Regions from separate parts of the Sinomonas sp. genome, predicted to be linked through region 2. Evidence: predicted binding sites of a transcription regulator. Region 2 holds the regulator's gene; the other holds the start of a gene.
The links. Region 2 encodes HrcA, which represses chaperone genes, less so after heat shock. Its sites were predicted from a motif close to TTNGCACTCGNNNNNNNCGAGTGCNAA; they were not measured.
Positions count from the first base shown of each region.

Region 1: the regulator HrcA is predicted to act here: its motif matches at 3,025-3,051, upstream of groES (co-chaperone GroES).

Region 1 is NZ_DAIUJO010000018.1:31,820-43,106, reverse strand. Features, by position in the region: gene V7053_RS04580 (DUF2254 domain-containing protein) at 1-767, opposite strand, end outside; gene groL (chaperonin GroEL) at 910-2,517, opposite strand; gene groES (co-chaperone GroES) at 2,596-2,892, opposite strand; gene V7053_RS04565 (hypothetical protein) at 3,073-3,441, opposite strand; gene V7053_RS04560 (class I SAM-dependent methyltransferase) at 3,508-4,743, shown strand; gene V7053_RS04555 (shikimate 5-dehydrogenase) at 4,792-5,610, opposite strand; gene V7053_RS04550 (acyl-CoA dehydrogenase family protein) at 5,675-7,360, shown strand; gene V7053_RS04545 (glutamate--cysteine ligase) at 7,500-8,645, shown strand; gene V7053_RS04540 (hypothetical protein) at 8,642-8,830, shown strand; gene tsaD (tRNA (adenosine(37)-N6)-threonylcarbamoyltransferase complex transferase subunit TsaD) at 8,978-10,051, opposite strand; gene rimI (ribosomal protein S18-alanine N-acetyltransferase) at 10,048-10,509, opposite strand; gene tsaB (tRNA (adenosine(37)-N6)-threonylcarbamoyltransferase complex dimerization subunit type 1 TsaB) at 10,554-11,240, opposite strand; gene tsaE (tRNA (adenosine(37)-N6)-threonylcarbamoyltransferase complex ATPase subunit type 1 TsaE) at 11,237-11,287, opposite strand, start outside.
Region 2 is NZ_DAIUJO010000039.1:20,190-31,476, forward strand. Features, by position in the region: gene V7053_RS08375 (PhoH family protein) at 1-1,006, opposite strand, end outside; gene V7053_RS08380 (GerMN domain-containing protein) at 1,226-2,158, shown strand; gene V7053_RS08385 (16S rRNA (uracil(1498)-N(3))-methyltransferase) at 2,187-2,963, opposite strand; gene dnaJ (molecular chaperone DnaJ) at 2,965-4,095, opposite strand; gene hrcA (heat-inducible transcriptional repressor HrcA) at 4,108-5,121, opposite strand; gene V7053_RS08400 (DUF3097 domain-containing protein) at 5,351-6,196, shown strand; gene V7053_RS08405 (DUF4870 domain-containing protein) at 6,250-6,654, shown strand; gene hemW (radical SAM family heme chaperone HemW) at 6,679-7,929, opposite strand; gene lepA (translation elongation factor 4) at 7,995-9,848, opposite strand; gene rpsT (30S ribosomal protein S20) at 10,148-10,408, shown strand; gene holA (DNA polymerase III subunit delta) at 10,539-11,287, opposite strand, start outside.

The DNA.
Region 1 (11,287 bases), on a different contig from region 2:
CCGCCTTCCCGACCCCACACCCTCAGGAGGGGCGCCCCCGCCACGACGTGCTCCCCCACCATCGGCACCATGACCGCAAGCAGATCCTGGGCGGCGAGGACGGCGACCAGCTGATCGTGGTGGAAGGCCTGCACGTAGCCCGAGCGGCTGGCCGGCAGGACGGCGACGCCCGGGAGCGGCGCTGGCGGCAGGTGGTCGGGATCGCCCTCGACGAAGGAACGGCCTATGGCCCTGAGCGTCGCCCTCTCGACACTCTTCATCACCTGATCGACCTGAATCGAGTGCGAGAGGTGATGCACGAAGAACACGAGCATGACGAGGCTCGCGAACAGCAGCAGGAGCGCGCCGCTCACGGCGAGACGGGGGTAGTCCTGCGTCCTCTGGCCGCCCGAGATCCCGACGGTGTAGAGGCCGGCGGTGCTGTAGGCGAACGTGGCCACGAACGTGCTCAGCGTGACCTGGTTCGGGAGGTCGCGCAGGAAGTTGCGCAGAAGCCGGGGGCTGAACTGGGTGGACGCGAGCTGCAGCGCCACGACTGTGAGCCCGAGCACGAGAGCGATCACGGTGACCATGGTGCTGGCGATGCCGATGAGCAGGTTGCGCGCGTCGTCGGAAGTGCCCTGGAAGAGCAACGGGGCAAAGGGCGACGTGGAGTCGAGATGGACGGCCGACAACGCGGACCCCGCGATGAGCGCTAGCACCACCGCGGCCGTCGGCATCGCCCAGAGGGCGCTCGCCAGATACTCGCGGAGAGCCTCACGCCTCACACGAGACACTCTCTGCTCCGTCGTGATGCCGGTCAAGGGCTCGCCGACACGACACGAGGGCCGTCCCAGTGATTCTGGGACGGCCCTCGTGGTAGCCGGGCGCGCACGCGCCGGACGACTTGCCTAGTGGTTGTGCCTACCTCTAGTGGTTGTGGCCCGCGTGGTCGTCGTCGGCCGGCTTGTCCGCGACGAGAGTCTCGGTCGTGAGAACGAGCGCCGCGATGGACGCCGCGTTCCGCAGCGCCGAGCGCGTCACCTTGACCGGGTCGATGACGCCGGCCGCGATGAGGTCCTCGTACTCGCCGGTCTTCGCGTTGAAGCCGTGGTTGACCTCGGCCTCCGCAACGCGCGCTGCGACGACATAGCCGTCGGAGCCAGCGTTCTGGGCGATCCAGCGCAGCGGCTGGACGAGCGCGCGGCGGACGATGTTGACGCCCACCGCCACATCTCCCGAGAGGCCCTTGATCGTCTCGTCCTCGTCGAGCACACGCACTGCGTGGACGAGAGCCGAGCCGCCGCCGGCCACGATGCCCTCCTCGAGGGCAGCCCGAGTCGAGGACACGGCGTCCTCGATGCGGTGCTTCTTCTCCTTGAGCTCCACCTCGGTCGCCGCGCCCACCTTGATGACGCCGATGCCGCCCGCGAGCTTCGCGAGGCGCTCCTGGAGCTTCTCGCGGTCCCAGTCGGAATCGGTACGGGTGAGCTCCGCCCGAAGCTGCGCGACGCGTGCCGCAACGTCCTCGGCCGAACCCGCGCCGTCGACGATCGTCGTCGTGTCCTTCGTGACCGTGATCCGGCGGGCCGTGCCGAGCTGCTCAAGGCCCACCTGGTCGAGGCTCAGTCCGACCTCCGGAGAGATGACCTGGGCGCCGGTGAGCGTCGCGATGTCCTGGAGCATGGCCTTGCGGCGGTCGCCGAAGCCCGGAGCCTTGACAGCGACCACGTTCAGGGTGCCGCGGATCTTGTTGACGATGAGGGTCGAGAGCGCCTCGCCCTCGACGTCCTCGGCGATGATGAAGAGCGGCTTCGACGCCTGGAGCGTCTTCTCGAGGAGCGGGAGGAAGTCCTGCAGCGACGAGATCTTGCCCTGGTGGATGAGGATGAACGCGTCCTCGAGGACGGCCTCCTGGCGCTCGGCATCGGTCACGAAGTACGGCGACAGGTAGCCCTTGTCGAACTGCATGCCCTCGGTGAGCACGAGCTCGGTCTGGGTCGTGGAGGCTTCCTCGATGGTGATGACGCCATCCTGGCCGACCTTCTCGAAGGCCTCGGCGAGAAGCTCGCCGATCTCATCCGACTGCGCCGAGATCGCCGCAACATTGGCGACCTGCTTGCCCGTGACCTCGCGGGCGTTCTCCCCGAGACGGGTGGCGACGGCCTCGACCGCAGCCTCGATGCCGCGCTTGATCTCGCCGGGGGCCGCGCCGGCGGCCACGTTGCGGAGGCCTTCCTTGACGAGCGCCTGCGCAAGGACGGTCGCCGTCGTCGTGCCGTCGCCCGCGACGTCGTTCGTCTTGGTGGCGACTTCCTTGGCGAGCTGGGCGCCGAGGTTCTCGTAGGGGTCATCGAGTTCGACCTCGCGAGCGATGGTCACGCCATCGTTGGTGATGGTCGGCGCGCCCCACTTCTTGTCGAGGACGACGTTGCGGCCGCGCGGGCCGAGGGTCACCTTGACGGTGTCGGCGAGCTTGTCGACGCCGGCCTCGAGGGCCTTGCGGGCGTCTTGGTTGAATGCGAGCTGCTTTGCCATTCGCTTCTCCTTGGGTTCAAGGGCAGCACCCCGGCCGAGTGACCGGGGTGCTGACGTTGAAGTCCTGCTCGGCGGGGACTACTTGACGACGATCGCGAGGACGTCGCGGGCGGAGAGCACGAGGTACTCGCTGCCGCCCGTCTTGACCTCGGTTCCGCCGTACTTCGAGTAGAGGACGACGTCGCCAACGGTCACGTCGACCGGGACGCGGTTGCCGTTGTCGTCGACGCGGCCGGGACCGACGGCGACAACTTCGCCCTCCTGCGGCTTCTCCTTGGCAGTGTCCGGGATCACGAGGCCCGAAGCAGTGGTCTGCTCCGCCTCGAGCGGCTTGACGACAATACGGTCCTCGAGAGGCTTGATGGAGACCGACACGGATCTCTCCTTTTCATGAACGGGTCACAGAAATGGGAGCCGGGCATGCAACCGTCGTCGCGGGTGCCGGGAGCGTGCCTGGACAGTTAGCACTCACACGGGGCGAGTGCTACTGCTGACTCTATTGAGCGGCTGGCACTCGGTCAAGGCGAGTGCCAGTCCAACGACTCCCACGTCCGGCTAATCGCCGGCGAGATCCTCGAAACTCAGGTCGTCGCCGTCGTCCCCGTTCTGGCGCCCGCGGTTCAGGTACATCACGACGAGCGAGCCGATCAGCAGGATCCCGCCGACCACGAGTCCCACGATCGCGGCAATCTGGGCGCCGAGGTACTGGTCGCGGAGTGCCTCCGCCTCCGGCGTGGGGTCGCTGATGCTCTTGCCGCCCACGGAGTAGACGGTCGCGGTGAACGCGTCGAGGCCCAGGACGATGAAGAGCAGGACCGCGGACACCGCGGTGAGGACGATGCCCAGAATGAGCAAGGGTCGGATATAGCGGGAGAATCCCCGGTGGTTGGCGGCGGGCGATGCGTCAGCAGGCGTCGTCTCCATGAGTCCACCATATCCGGAACAGCTGCTCTCGACTGGGCGCCGTGCGGGGTGAACTAGGCTTGATCCATGGCTCAGGACCCCCACGCCGCCGAGCAGCTCGCGCCCCTGCTGACCTCGGAAGGCTGGGCCCTCCTCAACTCGCTAGGCCCCTACCGGGAAGAGGATGCCCTCGCGATCACGGCTCGGCTGCGCAAGGCAGGCCACGCGCCCGGGCTCGTCTCCGCCGTCCTGAGCCAGGCTCGGCTGAGGGTCAAGGCGGAGGCGAAATTCGGCGAGTTTTCGCGTCATATGCTCTTCACCCGGACGGGACTCGAGCAGGCGACACGGCTGAGCATTGCGGCCCGGCACGCGCGCCGTTTCGTAGACGCCGGCGTCCGGACCGTCGCGGATCTCGGCTGCGGGCTCGGCGCCGACGCCATGGCAATGGCTTCGCTCGACCTCGAGGTCACGGCCGTCGAACTTGACGAGACGACGGCCGCCTGCGCGACGATCAATCTCATGCCGTTTCCCAACGTCCGAGTCGTCCACGCGGACGCGCAGACCGTCCCGCTCGAGGGAATCGAAGGAGTCTGGCTGGACCCGGCACGCCGGACGACGTCGACCTCCGGCACCACGCGCCTGTGGGACCCGGAGCAGTTCTCTCCGCCGCTGAGCTTCGTCTCCGAACTCGCCGATGAGGGGCGCCCCGTTGGCGTCAAGCTGGGCCCGGGCCTCCCCCACTCGTCGGTGCCCGACAGCTGCGAGGCGCAGTGGGTGTCGATCGATGGCGAGGTCGCCGAGGTCGGACTCTACTTCAACACCCTCAAGCGGCCGAGCGTGCGTCGGGCGGCGCTCGTCGTCGCCGGCCAGACGGTGTCAGAACTCGTGGCCGAGACGGATTTCGGCGGCGGGGTGAAGCCCCAGCTCGGCCCGCTCGAGGGCTTCTTGTACGAGCCCGACGGCGCCGTGATCCGCGCGGGGCTCGTGGCCGAGCTCGCGGACCGCCTCGGCGGCCACCTCGTGGACCCGCGCATCGCGTACGTCTGCTCGCCGGACCTCCTCGCGACCCCGTTCGCGAAGGCCTATCGAGTCCTCGAGGTGCGCCCGTACAACGTGCGGGCCCTGCGCCAATGGGTGCGCGACGAAGGCGTCACCACGCTGGACATCAAGAAGCGCGGCACCTCCGTCACCCCCGAAGAGCTGCGCAAGCTCCTCTTCCTCGGCCAGGGCAAGGCGCCGAAGAAGAAGCCACACCGCCGCGCGACGCTCGTGCTCACCCGGATCGGTGACGACCGCGTGGCCGCGATCGTCGAGCCCGTCTGACCCGGCGAGTCCCGCCGTCCGCGCCCCCGGGACGAGGCGACCGCCTCCCTACTGTGCCCGCATGAACTCCTCAGCCGCGCGCACCTGCTCGCGCGTGGGGCGGATTCCGGTGTAGAGGACGAACTGCTCGAGCGCTTGGATGGTCATGACCTCGGCGCCTGTGATCACCTTCTTGCCTGCGGCGCGCCCCGCCTTCACGAGCGGCGTCTCAGCGGGAACCCCGACGACGTCGAAGACGGCGCGTGCAGCCTCGACGGCCGACGCCGGAAAGGCGAGGGAGCCGACGTCGGCACCGCCCGCCATGCCGAGGGGCGTCGCGTTGACGAGGACATCCGTCGAGGAATCCGGGAGCTCGCTCTGCCAGCGGAATCCATAGAGGTCCGCGAGCGCCCGCCCCCTTTCCTCGTTCCGGGCGACGACGGTCACCTCGAGGAAGCCAGCATCGCGGAAAGCCGCCGCCGTGGCCTTCGCCATGCCTCCCGAACCCCGAAGCACCACCGACCACGCGGGGTCGAGTCCGTTCGCTGCGATCAGCTGGGCTATCGCGGTGTAGTCGGTGTTGTAGGCGGTGAGGACCCCGCCGTCGTTGACCACCGTGTTGACCGAATCAATGGCGGCCGCCGAGGGATCCATGCGGTCGACCAATGCGATGACCCGCTCCTTGTAGGGCATCGAGACCGCGCAGCCGCGAATTCCCAACCCCCGCACCCCGGCGATCGCCTGCGCGAGATCGGTCGGCGCGAAAGCCTTGTAGATCCAGTTGAGCCCCAGAGCCTCGTAGAGGAAGTTGTGGAACCGCGTCCCGTTGTTGCTCGGGCGCGCTGAGAGTGAGATGCACAGGGTCATGTCTTTGTTCAGGATCGGCACGCCACAAGGCTAGCCGGACGCGCCGGCTCTGGCCGGGGGCCCGCGAGCGGTGTGCAATGGTCGCATGCCGGACTCGAAGGCGAATCAGGTCCCTGCCCGAGTGGGCATCGACGAGTTCTCGACGAACAGCGCGCTCGTCGACGGAGTGCGCCGCCATGGCGCAGGATGGGCCGCGGGCGCGCTCGCCTCGATAGGCCGGCTCGTCGGCTCGGCCGAGTTCCAGGAGAACGCCCGGCTCGCGAATCTGAATCCGCCGGTCCTGCACGCCCTCGACCGCTACGGCGAGCGGCTCGACGAGGTCGAGTACCACCCCGCGTACCACCGGGTCATCGGGGACGCCCTCGCCCATGGGGCCCACACGTCGTCGTGGGCCGATCCTCGGCGAGGCGCCCATGTCGCTCGGGCCGCCGCGTTCATGCTGTTCGCCCAGGTCGAACCCGGCCACGCTTGCCCCGTCTCGATGACCCATGCTGCCGTGCCGGCGCTGGCCCGGGAACCCGCCGTCGCCCGTTCCTGGCTCCCGCGCCTGTACGGCACGGGCTACGAGCCGCGGCTGCTGCGGGCCGCCGAGAAGCCAAGCGCCCTGCTCGGCATGGCGATGACCGAGCGTCAGGGCGGCTCGGACGTGCGCGCCACCACGACCGCGGCGGTCGACGGCGGCGGAGGCACCGCGCGCATCACGGGCCACAAGTGGTTCTGTTCGGCCCCCATGAGCGACGCGTTCCTCGTGCTTGCGCAGGAACCATCCGGGCTCTCGTGCTTTCTGGTTCCCCGAGTGCTCGACGACGGAGCCCGGAATCCGTTCCGGCTCGTGCGGCTCAAATCCAAGCTGGGGAACCGGGCCAACGCGTCGGCCGAAGTCGAGTTGGAGGGGACGCTCGGCTGGCGCGTCGGGGAGGTGGGCCGCGGGGTCCGGACGATCCTCGACATGGTGCAGGAGACACGCCTCGATTGCGTCCTCGGCACGGCCGCGGGCATGCGGCAGGGCGTCGCCGAAGCCGTGTGGCACGCCCGGCATCGGCGCGCCTTCGGGAAGCGGCTCATCGATCAGCCTGCCATGGCCGCAGTCCTCGCCGACCTCGCCGTCGAGGCCGAAGCATCCATCGCGCTCGGGCTGCGGCTCGCAGCAGCGGACGACGCCGCGTGGCCGGCGGGGGTGCGCGACGACGCCGCGGGCGCGGGAGCGGACGGCGTCCGTATGGGCAGTGACGCCGCCCGCGAGCGCAGCTTCGCCCGGATTGCAACCGCCCTGGCGAAGTTCTGGGTGTGCAAGCGGGGCCCGGCGCACGCGGCCGAGGCTCTCGAGTGCCTCGGCGGCAACGGCTACACGGAGGACTTCCCCCTCGCCATGCGATACCGCGAGCAGCCTGTGATGGCGATCTGGGAGGGCTCCGGGAACGTCGTCGCGTTGGACGTGCTGCGGGCGCTCGCGCGCGAGCCCGACTCCGCCGAGGCCCTCGCGGACGAACTCGAGCTGCAGCGCGGCGTCGACCCGCTGCTGGACCGAGCGCTGGGGCGGGCCCTGTCGCTCATGTCGGACGCGAGGCGCGAGCCTGAGACAGCCCAGTGGTGGGCGCGCCGGCTCGCCGAGGAGCTCGCCCTGGCCCTCGAAGGCGCGCTCCTCGTCAGCCACGCGCCGTCGTCCGTCGCCGAAGCGTTTCTCTCGGCAAGGCTGGGTGACGACCGGAGCCTCGGCTTGGGCTGCCTCCCCGACTCGGCGCGGACCGCGGAGATCCTCGACCGGGTCTAGCGCGAGCCTGCATGGCCGACACCTCCCGTCACGCGGACCGGACGGGCTCAGCGGAGAGCGGCCCTGCCCTAGACTGGGCTCGTTCTGTACGGACGCTGCGGCCCTGCCGGAGCCTGATCTCCAGAAGCGGGGGCGGACCATGCACATCGACTTCGCGCCCTCGAAGCAGTCCACGATCGGCATGGAGTGGGAACTCGCGCTGGTCGACCGGCACGGCGGGGAACTCGTCTCGGCGGCGCCCGACGTCATGCGCGGTGTGTTCGCGGAGCACCCCGAGCTCAACGCCGAGTGCCCGCGCGTCCATCAGGAGCTCCTGCTCAACACGGTCGAGATCGTGACGGACGTCCACAACACGGTGGGCGACGCCAAGGAGGACCTCGCGACCACCATGGCCGCAGTCCGCAGCGTCACCGACCGTCTCGGCGTCGAGCTGTTCTCCGCGGGAAGCCACCCGTTCAGCCCCCCGCGGCTCCAGCCGGTGACGGACAAGGACCGCTACGCAAAGCTCATCGACCGGACCCAATGGTGGGGCCGGCAGATGGTCATCTACGGCGTGCACATCCACGTGGGCCTCGACCGCGGCGACAAGGCCATGCCCGTCCTGGACGCCCTCGTGAACTATTTCCCGCACTTCCAGGCGCTCTCGGCCTCGAGCCCCTACTGGGGCGGCGAGGACACAGGATACGCGTCACAGCGCGCGCTCATGTTCCAGCAGCTCCCCACGGCCGGACTTCCGTTCCAGTTCTCGGATTGGAGCGGCTTCGAGGGCTACGTGCAGGACATGCTCACCACGGGCGTGATCGACGTCATCAGCGAGATCCGCTGGGACATCCGCCCCGTCCCCCGGCTCGGCACCATCGAGATGCGCGTGTGCGACGGGCTCTCGACGCTCGAGGAGGTCGGCGCTATCGGAGCGCTCACCCAGTGCCTTGTCGAAGAGGCATCCAGGATCCTCGACCGCGGCGGCAGGATCCCCACGATGCCGCCGTGGCATGTGCAGGAGAACAAGTGGCGCTCCGCGCGGTACGGGCTCGACGCGATCATCATCCTCGACGCGGCCGGCCGGGAACAGCTCGTCACGGAACACCTCGCCGAGACCCTCGACCGTCTCGAGCCCATCGCCCGTGACCTCGGCTGCGCGGACGAGCTCCGCAACGTCGAGGGCATCGTGCGCCGCGGCGCGGGCTACCAGCGGCAGCGGCGGACGGCCGAGGCGCACGGCGGCGACCTGCGCGCCGTCGTGCTCGAGGAGGCGCGCCTCATGCGGGAGGGCCACCCGGCGTGAGCGAGCCGCCAGCACGACGGCGCCGCTCGCCTGGTCGGGTCCTGCTCGTCGCGGCGCTGCTCGCGGGGGTGCTCGCGGTCACCTCGCATGCCCAAGCCGCGTTGTTGGTCATCGTGGGCGCGGCGATCTACGGAGGGGTCGAAGCCTTCCTGGCCTGGCGGAAGGGCCGCGACGCGGAGCTCTGACCCCTCGTACACCGAGCTCCGGCCCCGACCCCTCGTACGCCGAGCTCCGGCCCTGGTACGCGGAGCCCTGACCCCTTGCGCCGTCAGCTCTACCGGGTAGAGGTGACGGCGCAACGAGCCGCACCCCGCAAAGGTGACGGCGCAAGCTCAGGCCGAGACGGTGGTGACCGGGAGCGACGAATCGGGCGCGAAGGAGAGCTCGCTCGGCGCCCGTCCGTCCATGATGACCCGCGCCGCGAGGGCCGCGACCATCGCCCCGTTGTCGGTGCAGAGCGAGAACGGGGGGACCGCGAGCGAGATCCCGGCGGAGGCGCAGCGCTCGGCCGTGAGCTCGCGGAGCCGAGAGTTCGCGGCCACGCCCCCGCCGAGCAGGAGATTGCGCAGGCCGTGCTCCCGGCACGCGAGAACTGCCTTCGAGGTCACAACATCGACCACGGCCTCCTGGAACGACGCCGCGATGTCCGCGACCGGCACGGGCTTGCCCGCCGCCTCGTACTGTTCGACGCACCGCGCGACCGCCGTCTTGAGCCCCGAGAAGGACCAGTCGTAGCGGTGCGGGCCCGGTGCTTCGGGCGAGCCCATGTACTTGGGCTGGGTCAGGCCGCGGGGGAAGCGGAAGGCTCGCGGGTCGCCGTCCTTGGCCAGCCGGTCGATGGCCGGTCCTCCGGGATAGCCGAGGCCGAGGAGCCGGGCGACCTTGTCGTAGGCCTCGCCCGCCGCGTCGTCGATGGTCGAGCCGAGCATCTCGACGTCGGAGGCGATGTTCCGCACGCGCAGGATCTCGGTGTGGCCGCCCGAGACAAGCAGCGCCCCCAGGTCCTCGGGCAACGCGCCGCCGTAGACCCCGCCGTCGAGGAGGCCTACCCCGACGTGCGCGACGAGGTGGTTGATCGCATAGAGCGGCTTGCCGGTGGCCACGGCCAGCGCCTTCGCGGCGCACACGCCCACCATGAGCGCTCCGGCGAGGCCCGGGCCGGACGTCACCGCGAGCGCGTCGACGTCCTCGAGCGTGACTCCGGCCGTCTCGAGGGCCTCCGTGAGAGTGGGCACCATGGCATCGAGGTGGGCGCGGGACGCGATCTCGGGGATCACGCCGCCGAAGCGGACATGCTCGTCCATCGAGGAGGAGACGGTGTTGGCGAGCAGCTTCGTGCCACGCACGATCCCGACGCCCGTCTCGTCGCACGAAGACTCGATCCCGAGGACGAGTGGCTCCTTCACTGCTCTCCTTCCTCGGGCCGCACAAGCGGCAGCTGCATGATGTAGGCGTCGACGCCATCGCGGTAGTAGCGGCGGCGGGTGTGGATCTGAGCGAAGCCGAATCGAAGGTACAGCGCCTGCGCTCTGGGGTTGTCGGCGCGCACCTCGAGCAGGACGTCCCGTGCGCCGCGCCTCCGCGCCTCCGCGATGAGCTCCGTGAGCACGGCCGAGCCGATCCCCCGGCCTTCGCGGTCCGGCACGACGGCGATGGTCTGCACGTCCGCGATCGGCGGAACGCACATGACCCCGGCGTACGCGACGATCCGTGGCTCACCCTCGGGTCCGCGCTCCTCGGCGACGTAGTACCGCCTCGTCCCGGGCTGCGAGAGTTCGTCGCGGAACATGCGTTCGGGCCACGCGTCGGCCGGGAACAGGATCTTCTCGAGCGCGTGGACCGCGGGGACGTCCGCGTCCGTCATGTCCCGCAGCTCGATACCGTCCGGCAGGGACTCCGCCTGGAATGTCACAGCGCCTTCTTCCGCGGTCCGGGCACCTTCGCGTCGGATTCCCGGAGATAGCGCGGCGCCGTGTCGAGCAGCTCTTCACCGCGCGCAAGGCGTTCGACGGCGGCGAGCCCCAAGGACGCGGCCGTGGGCTGCGCGCTCTCGAAGGCCCGGACGACGACGGCGCCCCCCGCCTCGAGCTTCTCCTGGTAGATCCCGCCGCCCGCGCCGTAGACCGGGAGTGCGGGGAGCGCGTCGGGGTGGGCCACGTGCGGCCCGTCGAGGCGGACTCCGCGCGGCGAGTACCGAGCCCAGTACACCTCGCGGCGCCGGGCGTCGGTCGCGACGACGAAGTCGGACGCGGGCGGCCTGGCTCCGGCAAGGACGTCCCACGCGATCGCGTCGAGGCTCATCAGGCCCGCGAGCGGCGCGTCCCAGGCGAAAGCGAGGGCGCGCGCCGTCGCGATGCCGGATCGGAGCCCCGTGAACGGGCCGGGGCCCACGCCGACGACGATCCGCTCGACGTCGGCGCCAGTGAGCTCCTGTTCGATGAGCAGCGCGCGGATGCCGGGGGCGAGGACTTCGGCGTGCGACTTGGTGTCCTCGGTCGCGAACTGGGCGAGGACGGCGCCACGGGGCTCGTCCTCGTGCCACCGGATGACGGCGGCGGACGCGATGGCGGACGTGTCGATGACGAGGAGGATCACCGGGCCTCCCCCGACCTTCCGGCCGTGGCGGCGACGGCACCCGGCAG
Region 2 (11,287 bases):
CCCGTTCGGCCTTCGCCCGTTGACGATCGTCCCACCGCCCATACGCAGCCACGATGTCGGAGACCAAACGGTGGCGGACGACGTCGGAAGCATCGAGGACCGTGAAGCTCACGTCCTCGATGCCGTCGAGGATGTCCTGGACCACCCGGAGCCCCGAAGAGGAGCCGGACGGCAGGTCGACCTGCGTGATGTCCCCGGTGACCACCATCTTCGAGCCGAAGCCGAGGCGCGTGAGGAACATCTTCATCTGTTCCGGCGTCGTGTTCTGCGCCTCGTCGAGGATGATGAACGCGTCATTGAGAGTGCGGCCGCGCATGTAGGCGAGCGGGGCGACCTCGATGGTTCCGGCGGCCATGAGCCGGGGTATCGACTCGGGATCGATCATGTCGTGCAGCGCATCGTAGAGGGGCCGCAGGTAAGGATCGATCTTGTCGTTGAGCGTGCCGGGGAGGAAGCCCAATCGCTCCCCCGCCTCGACGGCCGGGCGCGTCAGGATGATTCGGCTGACGTCCTTGTGCTGCAGCGCTTGGACTGCCTTCGCCATCGCAAGATAGGTCTTGCCGGTGCCCGCCGGTCCGATGCCGAAGATGACCGTGTTCGCGTCGATCGCGTCCACATAGTTCTTCTGGTTCGCGGTCTTGGGGCGGATGCTGCGGCCACGGCTCGTGAGGATGTTGTGGGTGAGCACCTCCGAGGGGCTCGAGACGGTCTGCTCTCTCAGCATCGTGACGAGCTGCGCGAGTGAGGCCGGGGTGACAGGCGTCCCCCGCTCAGCGAGGGACGCGATCTCTTCGAAGAGCCTGCGGATGTTCGGGGCTTCCGCGGGCGGCCCGACGATGGTCAGCTCGTTGCCCCGGACATGGAACGACACGGAGGGGAATTGCTCTTCGACGTAGCGGAGGGCTTCATCATGCGGTCCGAGGATGTGCACCATGTCCTCGCCTGAAGCGAAGCGTAGAACCTCGGTCCGGGTCGTAGGAGTCGTGTGCGGGAACTCCGCTGTCAAATGCCTTCTCTCTCGTCGTCGGGTGCTTGCCGATCCATGCTACCGCTAGGTATCAATCGGGCATCACTTGGGCAACGAAACCCTGTGAACGGACATTCCCCGCGAGCCGCTGTGCCAAGCTGGATGGTGCCCGGGGCGGCGCCGGTTTGGGGGCCGCGTGCAGCCCAGCCTTGGGGGCGCCGATGGCGCCCAGCCGATCAGCCCGGAGGATTACCGCCCATGGCCGCCAGCCGACCCAGCTCCAGACCGCGCCGCATGGCGCTGTCCGGCGGGGCCGCGCTCGTGGCCCTGCTGCTGGCGTCGTGCACAGCGAGCGGTCAGCCACAGCCGACCATGGCCGCAGGAGCGTCTCCCGGCATTTCCGCGTCGGCGAGCGTGCCTCTTGAGACGTCCCAGACCTCGACCAAGTCTCCCGTCTACTGGCTCGGCCGTGCCAGGGACGGCGTGTACCTCTACCGCGAGTTCCGCGATGCTCCGGGGAGCGACAATGCCGTCGCGAAGGCCCTGCGCCTCATGATGTCGACGAAGCCCCTGGACCCCAACCTGTTCAGCCCCTGGCAGTCGCCGAAGAAGCTCGCGGCCTCGATCTCGGGGAGGAACGTCATCACCGTGGACGTCTCCTCCGATGCCTTCAACAGCTCTGTGGACGAGCAGACCGCTCAGCTCGCAGTGCAGGAGCTGGTCTACACCGCGACTGCGGCCGCCGCGAGCGCGGGTGTGATCGACGCGGGTCAACCGGTGCAGGTCATGCTCCTCGTCGACAGCCGCACCGACCAGCTGGCCTTCAACCGGGTGCAGCTGGGTCAGCTCATGCAGCGCGACCCGGCCATGGTCGCGCCGATGTGGATCATCGATCCGCAGGCAGGCACGTCCTCGCCCCATGGTCAGCTCACCGCCGACGGACGGACGACCACCCCCGGCTCCGAGGTGTACTGGCAGGTCTCACGCGCGGACGTCAAGACGGACAAGGCGCCGGCCCTCCTGAGCGGCCACACGACGTCGGCCGCCTCGGGACAGGCCCAAGGGCAGTTCCGTTTCTCGGTGGCCCTCCCGCCGGGCAAGTATGTGCTGCGGGTCTTCCCCAGCGACCCCGGGACCGGTGACGCGGCTGCGCTGGCCTGGGACTCGAAGGACTTCACCGTCACCCCGTGACGCACATTCCGCATGCAGGGAGGAAGGGTCAGGCCCTTGCGGGCCACCGGCCGAGGCGGTCGCCGGCGATCGCGAGGGCGGCCGGTCCAGCCGTCGACGACCGCAGCACGTGTGGCGCCAGAAGCCCGAGTTTGGCTCCTGCAGACGTGAAACGGTCGAGCTCCTGAGGCGAGATTCCACCTTCTGGGCCGACGAGAAAGAGCACCTCGCCGTCGAGCGGGGGTTCCCCTGCCACGAAGTCATCGAGCAGCGAGCCCAGGCTGCGCACCGCGTCCTCATGGAGGACGACTGCTAAGGCGGCCCGCCCGACGCGCTCGGCGAGGGCGGCGCCGTCGTGCGTCTCCTCGACCTCTGGCACCCACGCCCGCCGCGACTGCTTCGCCGCTGCAGAAACGACGGACCGCCACTTCGCGAGCGACTTGGCACCCCGCTCGCCCTTCCAGCGGACGATCGAGCGTTCGGCCTGCCACGGGATGACGGCGTCGGCACCGAGCTCGGTTGCCGACTCGGCTGCCAGTTCATCGCGGTCGCCCTTGGCGAGCGCCTGCACGAGGACGAGCCGGTAGGGCGGTCTCGGCTCACGCTCCACCGTGTCGAGGACGACGGCGAGGAGCTCGCCTTCCGCGCGGGCGACCCGCCCCCGACCTCGGGCGCCACGGCCATCGACGACGTCGACCGGCTCCCCTGGTGTGAGCCGCTTGACCGTCGCTGCGTGGCGGCCTTCCGTTCCTGTGATCGTTACCGTGTCGCCCGCGCCGAGGGCCTCGAGAGACCCGGTGGCGACGAAGAAGACGGGATTGGACACGTCAGAGGTTCCCGAACTTGTCGCGCAGCTTCGCGAACATCCCTCCGCCCGTGCCGACGAGCTTTCCCTCGGCGACGTGCTCGCCGCGGAGCTTGGCGAGCTGCCTCAACAGCTCCTCCTGATCTGCGTCGAGCTTGGTGGGGACTTCGACGTTGACATGCACGAGCAAATCGCCGCGGCCCGCGCCGCGAAGGCGTGCGACGCCGAGGTGCGGGAGAGTGATGACGTCGCCCGACTGGGTGCCGGGACGGAGCGTGATGCTCTGCTCGCCGTCGAACGTCTCGAGCGTGAGCTCGGTGCCGAGCGCGGCGGCCGTCATGGGCACGCTCAGGGTCGCGTGGAGGTTGTCGCCGTCCCGGGAGAACGTCGCATGCGAGGCGACGCGGATCTCGACGTACAGATCACCCGTCGGGCCTCCGGCGGTCCCGGCCTCGCCTTGGCCGGCCAGCTGGATCCGGGTTCCCGTGGAGACACCGGCTGGGATCTTGACCGTGAGCGAGCGCCGGCTCCGAACGCGCCCCTCGCCGCCGCACTCGTTGCAGGGATTGGGGATCTCGGTGCCGAAGCCGCCGCATGAGGGGCACGTCGCCGTCGTCATGACCTGGCCGAGAATCGAACGGACCGCGCGCTGGACGTGCCCGCTGCCGTGGCACACGCTGCATCGGACGGGCTGCGTCCCCGGCTCGCAGCACGAGCCCTCGCACCGGGTGCACAGGACGGCGGTGTCGACCTCGATCTTCTTGTTGACCCCGAAGACCGCATCCTTGAGCTCGATCCGCACCGCGATGAGCGCGTCCTGCCCTCGGCGCACGCGGGTCGCGGGGCCGGCCTGCCCGCCTCCCCCGCCGAAGAAGGTCTCGAAAATGTCCTGGAAGGCGAAGCCGGCTCCGTTGTAGGCGCCCGAGAAGCCGTTGTCGGTGCCGTTCTCGTTGCCGGTCGCGTCGTAGACGCGCCGCTTGTCCGGATCCGAGAGGACCTCATAGGCATGCGTCACGGCTTTGAAGCGGTCGGACGCTTCGTCGCCTGGGTTGACGTCCGGGTGGAACTTGCGTGCCAGCTTCCGGTAGGCCTTCTTGATCTCCTCGCCGCTCGCATCCGGTGACACGCCGAGGGTTTCGTAATGGCTGCTCACTGTCTTCTTTCTCTAGCTTCCGGCGAGGATCTTCGAGAGGTACCGTGCTACCGCGCGCACCGCCGCCATCGTCGCCGGGTAGTCCATTCGGGTTGGGCCGAGCACGCCGATCTTGGCATCGTCCTGACCGTAGCCGGTTGCGACGACCGAGGTCTCGGCGAGTGAATCTGCTGCGGTCTCGTGCCCGATGGCGACCGCGACACCCCGGGCGTCGCTCGCCATCTCGGACAGGAGGCGCAGGAGCACCACCTGCTCTTCGAGGGCCTCGAGCACCGGTGAGATGCTCAGGAGGAAGTCGCTGTTGGACCGGGCGAGGTATGCGGTCCCCGCCGTCACGATCCGCTCCTCGCGGCTTGACGCGGCGAGGGCTGCGAGCCCCGCGGCGAGCTCGGCCGCAACAGCACGGTCCGCCGGGAGGAGCGAGTCAATGACGGCCGCCAGATTCGCCCCGACCTGAGCCACCGGCTTCCCCGCGGTAGCCGCCAGAAAGCTCTGGCGCAGGACAGCGAGACGGTCGTGGTCCAGATCCTCCCCTACGGTCACCACCCTCTGTTCCACGGTGCCGCTGTCGGCGATGAGCACGAGCAGGACCTGGCGTGGGGCGAGGCCGACTGCCTCGACGTGCCGCACCCTGGCGCGGCCAAGCTGGGGGTACTGGACGACGGCGACTTGGTTCGTGAGGTGCGAAAGCAGCCGCACGGTGCGCTCGAGCACGTCGTCGAGGTCGTCGGCACCCCCAAGGAGGGACTGGATCGCTTGCTTTTCGGCGGCCGAGAGCGGCCGTACCGCTGCGAGCTGGTCCACGAATACTCGGTAGCCTTTGTCCGTCGGGACGCGGCCGGCGCTCGTGTGCGGGGCGACGATGAGTCCCTCGTCCTCGAGAGCGGCCATGTCGTTGCGGATCGTCGCGCTCGAGACACCGAGACGATGGCGTTCTACGAGGGCCTTCGACCCAACCGGCTCCCGGTAGTGGACGTAGTCCTCGACGATCGCCCTCAGCACCTCGAGTTTGCGCGGCTCGTTCATTCCACCTCCCCTGCGGCTGGCACCCAGTGCGCCTGTGTGCGTTCCGTACAGGCAGTCCCACAATCCTTTAGCACTCTCTATACCCAAGTGCTAGATCTATTATGCGCCCCTCGCGCGTCCGACTGGGGCACCGGGACACGCCCCCGGACGCCCCCAACCGCCGGCGCTCCCGCCAGTAGCATGGACGCGATCCCGTTGAGGGCAGCAGTGCAAGGGAGGCGAGGACCGGATGTCCTACTACGACCAGTGGGGGCCGGCGGAGATCGCGGCCCCGAAGAAGACCGTCCTGCCGGAGGTGCCCATCGAGCTCGGCATGGTCCTCGAAGACAGCCAAAGCGGCTGGGTCGGAGCCGTCACCCGCGTCGAGAAGTCCGGAGGCATGCACGTCTTCAGCCTCGAGGACCGTCGCGGCATGACGCGCTCCTTCGAACTGGGCTACGGCTTCCTGCTCGAGGGCCGCCCAGTGCGCCTCGCTCCCCCGGCCCCGAAGCAGAAGGCCGCAGCAACCAAACGGACGGCGTCGGGCTCCATCGCAGTCGACGGGGCGCGCGCGCGGGTCGCTCGGGCGAGCCGTATCTGGGTCGAGGGCAAGCACGACGCCGAACTCGTCGAAAAGGTCTGGGGGGACGACCTCCGTCTCGAGGGCATCGTCGTCGAGCCTCTCCACGGCGTCGACGACCTCGCCGCCGCCGTCGCCGACTTCCAACCGGGCCCCGAGCGGCGCCTGGGAATCCTCGTCGACCATCTGGTCGAGGGGTCGAAGGAGAGCAGGATCGTCGAGAAGGCCCTTGCCGTGCCGGGGGCACGCGGCCACGTCCTCATCGTGGGGCACCCGTACGTGGACGTCTGGCAGGCTATCCGGCCGCAGACGCTCGGGATTCCGGCGTGGCCGACTGTCCCCCGCGGGCTGGACTGGAAGACGGGGATCCTCCGCGCCTTCCGATGGCCTCACGAGACGCCCGAGGACATCGGCCTGGGGTGGCAGCGGCTCCTCGGTGCCGTCCGCTCCTACGCCGATCTCGAACCCGCGCTGCTGGGTCGCGTCGAGGAGGTCATCGACTTCCTGACCGCCTGAGTTGGGTATTCTGGGGGCCGAGACCCTGTCCGCGATCAATGCAAGGAAGTGCCGTGTCCCAGAACTGGCAGGATCACCGTGAACCCCGAGAGGGACGTCTCGGGAAGGTCGGAGGCACCGAGCCTTTCACGGCCAGCGAGGACCGCCAGTGGGCGACGCTCGCGCACTTCGGCGGAATTCTGGGCTGTGTCCCGTCGCTGCTCGTGTACCTGTCGTTCAAGGACCGTGGTCCGTTCACGGCCCAGGAATCGAAGGAAGCGCTCAATTTCACGCTGCCGCCCACGCTTGCAGCGCTCGTGCTGAACCTCTTCGCGTTCATCCCGGTAGTCGGGGTCTACTTCGAGGTGCTCGCGACTCTCATCTGGGTGGGGCTCGCCATCCTGTCCGTGACGGCCGGCATCGAGGTCAACCGCGGCCAGCCGTTCCGCTATCGGTTCAACCTGCGCTGGATCAAGTAGAGCCGAATCGACGCCGGAGCCGCCTCAGGGCATAAGTCGGCGCACGACGGCGTCGGCGAGGAGCCGACCCGCAAGCGTGAGCACGAGCCGCCCGTGAAACGCGGAGGGCCCGTCCACGAGGCCGTCGGCGATGAGACCCGCCACCTCGCGCCGGGAGGATGCCGGCAGGACCTCGACCGGCAGACCTGCCGCGAGCCGCAGTTCGAGGATGATGCGCTCCTCGAGACGGATCGCGTCGTCCAGAGTCTCGCGGCCCGCCGCCGGCGACTCACCCTGGCCGAGTCGTGCTGCGTACGCGCGCGGGTGCTTGACGTTCCACCAGCGCACACCGCCGACGTGGGAGTGCGCGCCGGGGCCTACTCCCCACCAGTCCCCGCCGCGCCAGTAGGCGATATTGTGACGGCACTCGAAGCGGCCGCCTCCCGCCAGACCGCCCGGCGCGCCCTGCGCCCAGTTGCTCACTTCGTACCAGTGGAAGCCCGCGCCGCCGAGCACCTCGTCGGCGACCTCGTACTTAGCCGCATGGTCGTCGTCGTCCACGTCAGGGACCTGGCCGCGCCGGATCTGGGCCGCGAGCCGCGTGCCCTCCTCCACGATGAGGGCGTAGGCGCTCACATGGTCGGGCTCGCACTCGAGCGCGGCGTCGAGGGAGGCGCGCCAGTCGTCCATGCTCTCGCCGGGAGTGCCGTAGATAAGGTCGAGGCTCACGTCGAGGCCCGCGTCCCGCGCCCAGCGCACGGCCTCCGGAACACGGCTCGGCGTATGGGTGCGGTCCAGGACCTTGAGGACGTGCGGGACAGCGGACTGCATGCCGAAGGAGACGCGCGTGAAGCCCGCGTCCCGCAGGGCCGCGAGGGAATCCGGGGTCACCGAGTCTGGGTTGGCTTCGGTGGTGACTTCCGCGCCCGGTTCGAGGCCCCATTCGTCGACGGCGGCCGCGAGGATCGCCGCGAGATCCTCCGCGGGCAGCAGAGTGGGCGTCCCGCCGCCGAAGAACACGGTGGACAGACGACGGCGGGGGGCGCCTGAATCGTCGAGCGCACGGGCCGCGAAGCGCACCTCGTCCACCGCCGTCTGCGCATAGGCCGCCTGGGATGCGCCTCCGCCGAGCTCGGCGGCCGTATACGTGTTGAAGTCGCAATAGCCGCAGCGGACCGAGCAGAACGGAATGTGGGCGTAGAGCGAGAAGCTCCGCTGGTCGGCGCCCACGGCCGCCTGAGGCGGCAGGACGCCGTCGGCCGGTGCCGGGTCGCCGAGGGGAAGCGTGCTCGGCACCTACTCCACCGCCGCGCGGTCGGGCTCGCCCGCCGACCGGAGAACGGGCGGCGACAGAACATTCATTACTTCTTGGCCTTGTCCTTCGACTCGTCGGTGGTCAGCGCTGCGATGAAGGCCTCTTGCGGCACTTCCACTCGGCCCACCATCTTCATGCGCTTCTTGCCCTCTTTCTGCTTCTCCAAGAGCTTGCGCTTGCGGGTGATGTCGCCGCCGTAGCACTTGGCGAGAACGTCCTTGCGGATCGCGCGGATGTTCTCGCGCGCGATGATGCGCGAGCCGATCGCTGCCTGGATCGGGACCTCGAACTGCTGGCGCGGGATGAGCTCGCGGAGCTTCGACGTCATCATGACGCCGTACGAGTACGCCTTGTCGCGGTGCGTGATGGCGCTGAAGGCGTCGACCTGCTCACCTTGGAGGAGGATGTCGACCTTGACCAGATCCGCGGCCTGTTCGCCGTCGGCCTTCCAATCGAGGGAGGCGTACCCGCGCGTCTTCGACTTGAGCTGGTCGAAGAAGTCGAACACGATCTCCGCGAGGGGCATCCAGTAGCGCAGCTCGACCCGGTCCTCTGACAGGTAGTCCATGCCCTTCATCTGGCCGCGGCGGCCCTGGCACAGCTCCATGATCGCGCCGACGAATTCGTTCGGCGCGAGGATGGTCGCCGAGACCATCGGCTCGCGCACCTCCTTGACCTTGCCCGTCGGGAACTCGCTCGGGTTGGTGACCGTCACGACCGACTTGTCCTCGAGCGTGACCTCGTAGATGACGTTCGGGGCAGTCGAAATGAGGTCGAGGTTGAATTCGCGTTCGAGACGCTCCCGCACAATTTCGAGGTGCAGCAGGCCGAGGAAGCCGACCCGGAACCCGAAGCCGAGCGCCGCCGACGTCTCGGGCTCGTAGACCAGAGCAGCGTCGTTGAGCTTGAGCTTGTCGAGGGCGTCACGAAGGTCCGGGTAGTCCGAGCCGTCGAGCGGGTAGAGCCCCGAGAAGACCATCGGCTTGGGATCCTCGTAGCCGCCGAGGGACTCCGCGGCTGGACGGGACAGGTTCGTGACCGTATCGCCGACCTTGGACTGCCGGACGTCCTTGACGCCGGTGATGAGGTAGCCGACCTCGCCGACCCCGAGGCCCTTGCTCGGGGTCGGCTCGGGCGAGATGACGCCGATCTCGAGGAGCTCATGGCTGGCCTTGGTGGACATCATCTGGATGCGCTCGCGTGGCGAGAGGGCGCCGTCGACGACGCGCACATACGTCACGACCCCGCGGTAGGTGTCGTAGACCGAGTCGAAGATCATGGCCCGGGCGGGCGCGGACGCGTTGCCGACCGGCGCGGGGATGTCCTGCACGATGCGGTCGAGCAGGCCCTCGACACCGACGCCCGTCTTCCCCGAGACCTTGAGCACATCTGCCGGGTCGCCGCCGATGAGATTGGCGAGCTCTTCGGCATACTTCTCCGGCTGGGCCGCGGGGAGATCGATCTTGTTCAGGACCGGAATGATGTGGAGGTCGTTCTCCATCGCGAGGTAGAGGTTCGCGAGCGTCTGCGCCTCGATGCCCTGGGCTGCGTCGACGAGCAGCACGGCGCCCTCGCACGCGGCCAGCGACCGCGACACCTCGTACGTGAAGTCGACGTGGCCGGGGGTGTCGATCATGTTGAGGGCGTACGAGACGCCGTCGACCTCCCACGGCATGCGAACCGCCTGCGACTTGATCGTGATGCCGCGTTCACGCTCGATGTCCATGCGATCGAGGTACTGCGCCTTCATATCGCGCGCCTGCACGACACCCGTGAACTGCAGCATGCGGTCCGCGAGAGTGGACTTGCCGTGATCGATGTGGGCGATGATGCAGAAGTTGCGGATGATCGACGGATCCGTCGCGGCGGGCACCGGCGCGGTGCGGGCCTGTGGAGACACCTGTACGTCCTCTACTGCTGTTGCGGCTGTTGCTGCTTGATGCGGCTATCCTGTGCCGGCGGGCAATTCTGACTTCCCAGTCTCCCACGGATCGAGCCCGGTCGCAGAGCCCGAAGGCCTCGCCGCGCCGTGCGCCCCAGGCCGGTGTCGAAGTAGGCGGTCTGCTAGGATTGTCTGCTGTGTGTCCGTGAAGGTCGACGGGCACTGAAGGTCGGCTGCCATAGGCATCCCCACGCCGCTCAGTCGAGGCCGGCCTGAAAGCCCTCTAGACCCTGTTGGCAAAACAAGAAAGTTCACACGTGGCGAACATCAAGTCCCAGAAGAAGCGGATTCTCACCAACGAGAAGGCCCGCCAGCGCAACATGGCTGTCAAGTCCGAGCTCAAGACCCTCATCCGCTCGGTCAACGCGGCCATCGAGGCGTCCGACAAGGACGCGGCAAACTCGGCGCTGCTTCGTGCGAGCAAGAAGCTCGACAAGGCTGTGAGCAAGGGCGTGATCCACAAGAACCAGGCGGCGAACCGCAAGTCGGCCATCGCCAAGAAGGTCAACGCGCTCTGACACACCCGTCAGACAACCGGCTGGGGCCGGTCACCCGAAGGGATGCCCGGCCCCAGCCGGTTTAAAGCCCGACGGCGGCCCAAGCTGCGGCCCTCGCCGCGGAGGACGCAGCCGGATGCCATGCCCGGTCTCAGCGGGCTCGTGCAGAGGCGCTGACAACAGTGAGGGCCCGCTCGACGGCGTACGCGGGGTCGCGCGCAAGTCCCTTGACCTCGGCGTCCGCCTCGGCGACCGCTCGGATGGCGGTCGCCAGGCTCTTCGGCGTCCATCCCCTGATATCGCGCTGAGCCTGCTCGACAAGCCACGGCTGCATGCCGAGGGTCCGCGCGATGCTCTGCGCTGAGCCGTGCTCCCCCGCTACCTTCGCGAGGGTGCGGAGTTTGGATCCAATGGCCGCAACTACCGGAACTGGGTCCACTCCGGTCTCGAGTGCGTGGCGGAAGGTGGACAGAGCGAGGGCGCTGCGACCTGCGAGGGCGGCATCAGCAACCTTGAAGGCCGTGGCTTCGACGCGGCCCCCGAAGTACTTCTCGACCGTTGCGACGTCCACCGTCGACGTGGTGTCGAGCTGGAGCTGGCTGCAGGCCGCTCCCAGTTCGGCGAGGCTGCTGCCGACCGCTGCCACGAGCGCGTCAATGGCTGGGCGATCGATGCGACGCCCAGATCCCTTGAACTCCGCCGCGACGAATGCCGCCTTGTCCGCGTCCTTCTTGAGCGGCTGGCATTCGACGACTGGGGCGCCGGCGCCGCGAACAGCGTCGAGGAGCTTCTTCCCCCGCGCGCCCCCGGCATGTCGCAGAACCAGGACGATGTCGGGTTCCGGCGCAGAGAGATAGGCCAGGGCGTCCTTGAGGAAGTCCTCGTTCATCGATTCGAGGC